DNA from 3 places in the Lysinibacillus sp. fkY74-1 genome. Region 2 is predicted to be linked to each of the others. Evidence: riboswitches for the same ligand, from Rfam matches in the RefSeq annotation. Region 2 holds a riboswitch; each other region holds the start of a gene.
The links. A riboswitch is a leader RNA that binds a small molecule or an ion and turns the genes downstream of it on or off. The one in region 2 is predicted to bind thiamine pyrophosphate.
Positions count from the first base shown of each region.

Region 1: linked by a shared signal. The riboswitch ahead of thiT (energy-coupled thiamine transporter ThiT) and the one ahead of thiM (hydroxyethylthiazole kinase) in region 2 are both predicted to bind thiamine pyrophosphate.
Region 3: linked by a shared signal. The riboswitch ahead of thiC (phosphomethylpyrimidine synthase ThiC) and the one ahead of thiM (hydroxyethylthiazole kinase) in region 2 are both predicted to bind thiamine pyrophosphate.

Region 1 covers NZ_CP170173.1:3,924,116-3,926,386, forward strand. The annotation lists gene map (type I methionyl aminopeptidase) at 1-282, opposite strand, end outside; gene thiT (energy-coupled thiamine transporter ThiT) at 454-1,014, opposite strand; TPP riboswitch at 1,149-1,256, opposite strand; gene ACE1MS_RS19485 (DUF4870 domain-containing protein) at 1,383-1,706, shown strand; gene ACE1MS_RS19490 (hypothetical protein) at 1,763-1,885, shown strand; gene ACE1MS_RS19495 (SbcC/MukB-like Walker B domain-containing protein) at 1,926-2,271, opposite strand, start outside.
Region 2 covers NZ_CP170173.1:3,431,911-3,434,181, forward strand. The annotation lists gene mbcS (acyl-CoA synthetase MbcS) at 1-423, opposite strand, end outside; TPP riboswitch at 611-709, shown strand; gene thiM (hydroxyethylthiazole kinase) at 796-1,563, shown strand; gene thiD (bifunctional hydroxymethylpyrimidine kinase/phosphomethylpyrimidine kinase) at 1,551-2,271, shown strand, end outside.
Region 3 covers NZ_CP170173.1:211,874-214,144, forward strand. The annotation lists gene ACE1MS_RS01015 (AEC family transporter) at 1-672, shown strand, start outside; TPP riboswitch at 746-860, shown strand; gene thiC (phosphomethylpyrimidine synthase ThiC) at 1,002-2,271, shown strand, end outside.

The sequences.
Region 1 (2,271 bases), 490 kb from region 2:
AACATCGATATTAACGATATCTCCCTCCTGAATAACACGTTTACCTGGGATACCGTGCGCTACTTCCTCGTTGACACTAATACAAGTATATCCTGGGAAGTCATATTCTCCTTTTGGTCCAGAAATTGCACCTGCCTCAGCAAACATTCGACCGGCAATTTCATCTAGTTCAAGTGTTGTGACACCTGGTTTTGTAGCAGCCTTCATTGTTTCACGGATCTCCGCACAAATGCGTCCAATTTTTTTAAAAGCTTCAATCTCTTCTTGCGTTTTTACAATCATGTATAACGTCCCTTTCATCTAATATCTACTCTTTAATATAACATAACTTTTTATACGTATAACGCTAAACGCTTTAAATATTGTATGCGTGCCTCCTTGGCAAAGTGCAAAAAGCGCTATTCTCTTATAACTATATAAAAAACCCCTTCACCAACATGAAGGGGGATGGCATTATGCTTTACGTTGCATAAGTTGTGGAGCCGCTGTGAATAATAACACTCCCACAATGGCTGTTAATACTGTAGCAGGAAGCATATATGTACCATTATAAATAATCGAATAAATCCATGCATTTTGATCGCCGGCATACTCCGCAAAAAATACAGCCCCAGCAGTAGTATGTGCTACATAACGCAAGAAGCCTGCAAACACAGTACCTAAAATAATATAAAGTGCCATTTTTGTTTTGTTTAGTTGACTTGCTGCCTCTAGTAAAGGTCTGCGCACAATGGCTGCTAATCCTACAACTGTGAAAGCGACGCCATAATCTAGTAACCCTTGAAGCCAGTGTACAATATAAGCGCCAAACATGGTTTGCATAACACCTACAAGTAAGCCTGTTGTTAGGCCAGCTACTAAGCCCCAGCGAATAGCAATTAACATAATTGGTACCATGACAAGACTAACAGAGCCACCTTGTGCCCATACTTTAAACGAGACCTGATCCAGCACAAGGCCAATTGCTGCAAATATTGCAATCTCCACTAACATTAATAGTCTTTTTTTGTCCATACATATTCTCTCCTTTGTTCCGATGTAGGATACAAGAGCAGGAATAGAAAAGCGCTGATTTGATTCTCTCTGACATCTTATTATTTTCAAGAATGAAAAAACGATGCCAGGACAGAGCCTCACATCGTACAAGTGTCGGTTTCTATCCACATCCCTACGTAAGTGCTAGCTTACAGGTTCAAAGAGTAAAGGCATTACGTGCCCAGTCTCAGCTGACATCATCAGCTCCCCTTGTGGTCGTTACATCTGAATTTACTTTGAATAATTACATTGTACGCAAAGCATGGAATGATTACAACCTCTTCCATACTTAATTTTTGAAACTTTGCTGATTTCCATGCGTAAATATTAAAAAAGGAGGTACAACTATGGAGAACCAAAAAATTTTATCTGCCTTCAGCTATCTCAGTATTTTCTTTGCTCCTTTCATCGTACCATTGATTGTTTATTTCGTTTCGAAAGATGCTGATATCAAAAGACATTCCATTCGCGCACTAGTGTCTCATTTAATTCCTTTTGTATTTGGTATATTATTTTTCATTGTCTTTGTGTTTTCTACCTTTAGTTTAGATCCCACTTCAAGTAATAGTACAGTAATGATCGTTTGGTTCATTTCGTTCGCCATTTACGGAATTGTCTCGCTCGGAATCGTAATATGGAATATTATTCAAGCCGTTCGAGTTATCCGCTAATGTTTTACTTTTAGAATAAACAGGTAGAAGTAATTAAAAAAGGGGCTGTGTTTTTAATGAAAGTATCAAAGGTAGTAAAAACCGCTGTTAAATTAGCGCCGATTGTTATACCGATTGTAAAAAAAGTGATGGCAGCAAAAAAAGGGACAACTTCTACAGTCAGTCCTCGGAAAAAATGAAAGGAAGGTGTATTTCCTTAAGCCGGAAATACACCTTCCTTTATTTTATTTCAAAGTGTGTTTGACTATGTCCGTTTAATGTTTTTTCGACATGTAAAACTGCTGGCATCGCGGATTTTAATTCAGGCACATGGGAGATGACGCCAATCATTCGGCCAGAATCTTGTAAATCGATTAAGGTGTCTATTGCTTTATTTAATGATTCCTCATCGAGCGAGCCAAAGCCCTCATCAATAAACATAGTTTCAATATGAATATTGCCTTGGAAGCTTTGAATAACATCCGCCATTCCCAGAGCAAGACTTAATGACGCATTGAACTTTTCACCACCAGATAACGTTTTGACATCTCGTAATTGATCTGTGTAAGCATCATATACATCAAGC
Region 2 (2,271 bases):
AATAACAAATAGCTGCACCTCTTGTAAATTTTCTACTTGATCAAATTGCTGAATGTAAGGCTCAAAGGCCACAATTGCTTTAGCATCGGCATGATGAATACGATACTCAATATCTTTTGTTCTTAGCATTTCAGAGCTTGGAATGATTGTTAAACCCGCTTTTAATGCAGCAATATAGACAATGTATGCTTCTACTGAGCGTGGTACCATCACTAAAATGACATCACCTTTAGTTAATCCATTTTTTGTAAATACATGTGCCGCCTGATTCGCTCTTTCAAGTAAATGTGCGTAGGTGATAAATTGTACATCAGAATGCTCTTCATAAATTATCAATGCATTTTTAGTTGAATCCTTAGCATATTTTTCAAATTCATCAGTTATGTTATACCATTCTGGTGCTACTAATTCTTGTCTTTTCATGGCAAATGCCCCCTTTTGATAAGACACATTATACTCCTTTCTTAGAATTTTCAATGGTTTACACTTGATTTGAGTAAAGTCATGACAACTATCATACTTACCTATATGGCATCAGTCACGTTTTGCTGATAGGAAAACTTGCTATTGAATACATATGAAAAGTATGGTACATTTTGGTCAACTAAAAGCAAGATTGCAGGGGGACTCATAAAGAGTTGAGAAGGTAAAACCTGACCCTTTGAACCTGTTAGTTAATACTGACGTAGGGAGCAATGAACATCTTTTTTTCAGATGAAAGGCTCTTTTTCGTGCATTTTTACACAAAAGAGCCTTTTTTTGCGTGCTTACGTCCACCCATGAAGGAGGACTAAAATGATTTTTCAAACGATTCGTCAACAACAACCGCTTATACACTGTATAACTAATTATGTTGTGGCTAATTTCCAAGCAAATGGCTTATTGGCATTAGGAGCCTCTCCTGTCATGGCTGATGACAGCCATGAGGTAGAAGAAATGGTCGCCATTGCAGAAGCTCTTTTAATCAATATTGGTACACTGAATGATCGAACAAAGGAAGCGATGCTGTTAGCAGGAAAAAAGGCAAATACCCTTGGTATTCCTGTTATATTAGATCCAGTTGGCGCAGGTGCCACAGTTTATCGCAAGGAAACCGTACACCAATTACTTACAGACATACAATTTGCGGTCATACGCTGTAACAAGGGAGAACTTGCGGCATTAGTGAATGTGGAATGGCAACAAAAAGGTGTTGATAGTGGTGATGGATTTATTGACATAGAAACAGAAGCAACATTATTGGCTCAACGCTACAACTGTATAGTCATTGTTACAGGCGAACATGATTTTATGACAGACGGTGTGCAGAGCCAATGGATAACTGGTGGAAATTCACAAATGACAGAAGTCACTGGTACAGGCTGTTTACTTAGTGCTATATGTGGAGCCGCATACTCTTCAGGAGAAGATCCATACAGTCAATTAGTGGAAACCCTCACTTACTACAAAAAAGCAGCTGAGCTAGCATCAGCCTTTACAGAGGATATCGGGGATATTCAAATTGCTTTGCTAAATGCCCTTCATCGTCTTTCAAAGGAGGGTGAGGCTTCATGCATATTGTAACGACAATTGCAGGCTCAGATAGTGGTGGTGGCGCTGGTATTCAGGCTGATTTAAAAACATTCCAGGAATTAGGGGTTTTCGGTACCTCAGTTATTACAGCTTTAACTGCTCAAAACACACGAGGTGTAACAGGGGTTTTCCCAATTGAAGTTAATTTTGTTGAAAAACAATTTCATGCATTACTAGAAGATTTTTCGATTGCTGCGATTAAAACGGGGATGCTTTATTCCTCGGATATTATTCAGACAATCGCACACATTTTACAGGATTTAAAAATCCCACTAATTGTTGATCCAGTTATGATTGCAAAAGGTGGAGAAAACTTATTGCAGCAAGAGGCTATTGAAGCCATGCGCATTTCTTTACTACCACTTGCTACAATTGTGACACCAAATATACCAGAAGCAGAGGCACTTACTGGAAGAAAAATAAATCAATTCTCTGATATGGAGGAGGTCGCTCAATGCTTTTTCCAACTAGGTGTTCACTGTGTCATCATTAAAGGTGGGCATCTCCCCAATTCGTTATATGCGATTGATTATGTATTTATAAAAAATGACAAATATTTTTCCATGCAGTCTCCTCGTATTCCAACGAAAAACACACATGGTACAGGTTGTACATTTTCAGCAGCTCTCACTGCTTTTATTGCTCAAGGTTTGACAATTGAAAAAGCTGTTATTGAAGCTAAAAAATTTATACAATTAG
Region 3 (2,271 bases), 1.4 Mb from region 2:
GGGCTTGGACTAGCTAAAACGGAGGCGGCTGTTTTTAAAAATAGTGTAGTACTCATTAACTCTGGAAACTATGGTATTCCGGTAGCTCAAATGATTTTTGCCTCTCAACCTATTGGTGTAGCCATCCAGGTTATACTCGTTATCTTTCAAAACATGACTACGTATACGTATGGTTTATATAATTTAATTTCGTCTACTAAATCAGGCATGACGATTCTAAAGGATTTTATAAAAATGCCTATTATTCACGCTTTAATAATTGGTGTGGCAATGAATTATTTTGATATTGGTATTCCTCCGTTTATTAAAATACCAATAGACCATGTAGCGGATGGTTTTATTGCCGTTGCATTAATCACGCTGGGCGCGCAATTGTCTCAGATGGAAATTAAAACTATGTTTAATAAAACAGTCTTCATCAGCTGCTTGACTCGATTAATTATCGGACCAGCTATTGCTTTAGTCATTATCTTTGCACTGGGATTAAATGGGGTCGTAGCACAATCATTATTTATAGCGAGTGCTTTTCCCACATCCCGCAACAGTTCAAGTCTAGCATTAGAATATGATATAGAATCGGCAACAGCTGCACAAACCGTTTTATTTTCTACCATTGTGAGTTGTATAACGGTCACGATTGTGATTTATATCGCTGATGTATTGTTTACTTAATAGAATGGCAAAAATATTTAAATGATAACTTCCATCTCTTAGCAATATCTGCTACACTAGCATCAAACTGAATAGTATTAACTAGGGGAGTCTGATGAGTCAGGCTGAGAGGGAAACGCATAGAGGTTTCTTGACCCTTTGGACCTGATCTGGCTCATACCAGCGTGGGAAAGTTAAGAAGCTATTGCCTATTACGTGCAATCAATAGACCCTTTACATTCATGGCCGGATCCAATCATTATGTTGGATTCGGCCTTTATTTATTTTCCTTTTGGGGTGAGCTAGATTCGGTCCTTACTTAAAATACATTTAAGGGAGAGAAGTAGCTCATGTCAGCGATTAGTGAAAAGAACATTATGATTATGTCTAACTTTGAAGGAAGTAAAAAGGTTTATGTGGAAGGATCACGTCCAGATATTTTAGTACCAATGCGTGAAATTACATTAAGTCCGACGACGGGTAGCTTTGGAGATGAAGAAAATGCCCCTATTCGGGTGTATGATACGAGTGGCCCGTATACTGATCCTGCATTTCATGTGGATATTACAAAGGGCTTACCGGCTTTACGAAGTACTTGGATACAAGAGCGAGGAGATGTAGAGGAATATGAAGGGCGTACCATTAAACCTGAGGATAATGGCTTCCGTCGCGCAGATGATCCACGTATCCAAGAAAATGTCTTTCCTGAATTGATGAGAATGCCTTTACGTGCAAAAAGGGGGAAAAATGTAACACAGTTGCATTATGCTAGAAAGGGAATTATTACACCTGAGATGGAGTTTGTAGCGATACGAGAAAATATGGACCCTGATTTCGTGCGTTCAGAGATTGCAGCAGGTCGAGCTATTATGCCCTCCAATATTAATCATCCGGAGGCAGAGCCGATGATTATCGGTCGTAACTTCCATGTGAAAATTAATGCGAACATTGGAAATTCAGCCGTATCATCTTCGATTGCAGAGGAAGTCGAAAAGATGACATGGGCTACACGCTGGGGTGCAGATAATATTATGGATCTATCAACTGGCAAGCATATTCATACAACGAGAGAATGGATTATTCGAAATGCCGCAGTACCTGTTGGAACAGTACCAATCTATCAGGCATTAGAAAAGGTAAATGGTGTAGCTGAAGATTTAACGTGGGAGGTATACCGTGATACGCTTATTGAACAAGCAGAGCAAGGGGTAGATTATTTCACTATTCATGCGGGTGTTCTTTTACGTTATGTTCCTCTTACAGCAAACCGGGTAACGGGCATTGTGTCTCGGGGAGGCTCCATTATGGCGCAATGGTGTTTATACCATCATCAAGAAAACTTCCTCTATACTCATTTTGAGGAAATATGTGAAATTATGAAAACTTATGATGTAGCCTTCTCATTAGGAGATGGCTTACGTCCAGGGTCAATCGCGGATGCAAACGATGAAGCGCAATTTGCGGAGCTTGAAACATTAGGTGAGTTAACCCAAATAGCATGGAAGCATGATGTTCAAGTAATGGTGGAGGGGCCAGGTCACGTTCCAATGCATTTGATTAAAGAAAATATGGACAAGCAATTAGAGGTTTGTAAGGAAGCTCCCTTCTACACATTAGGCC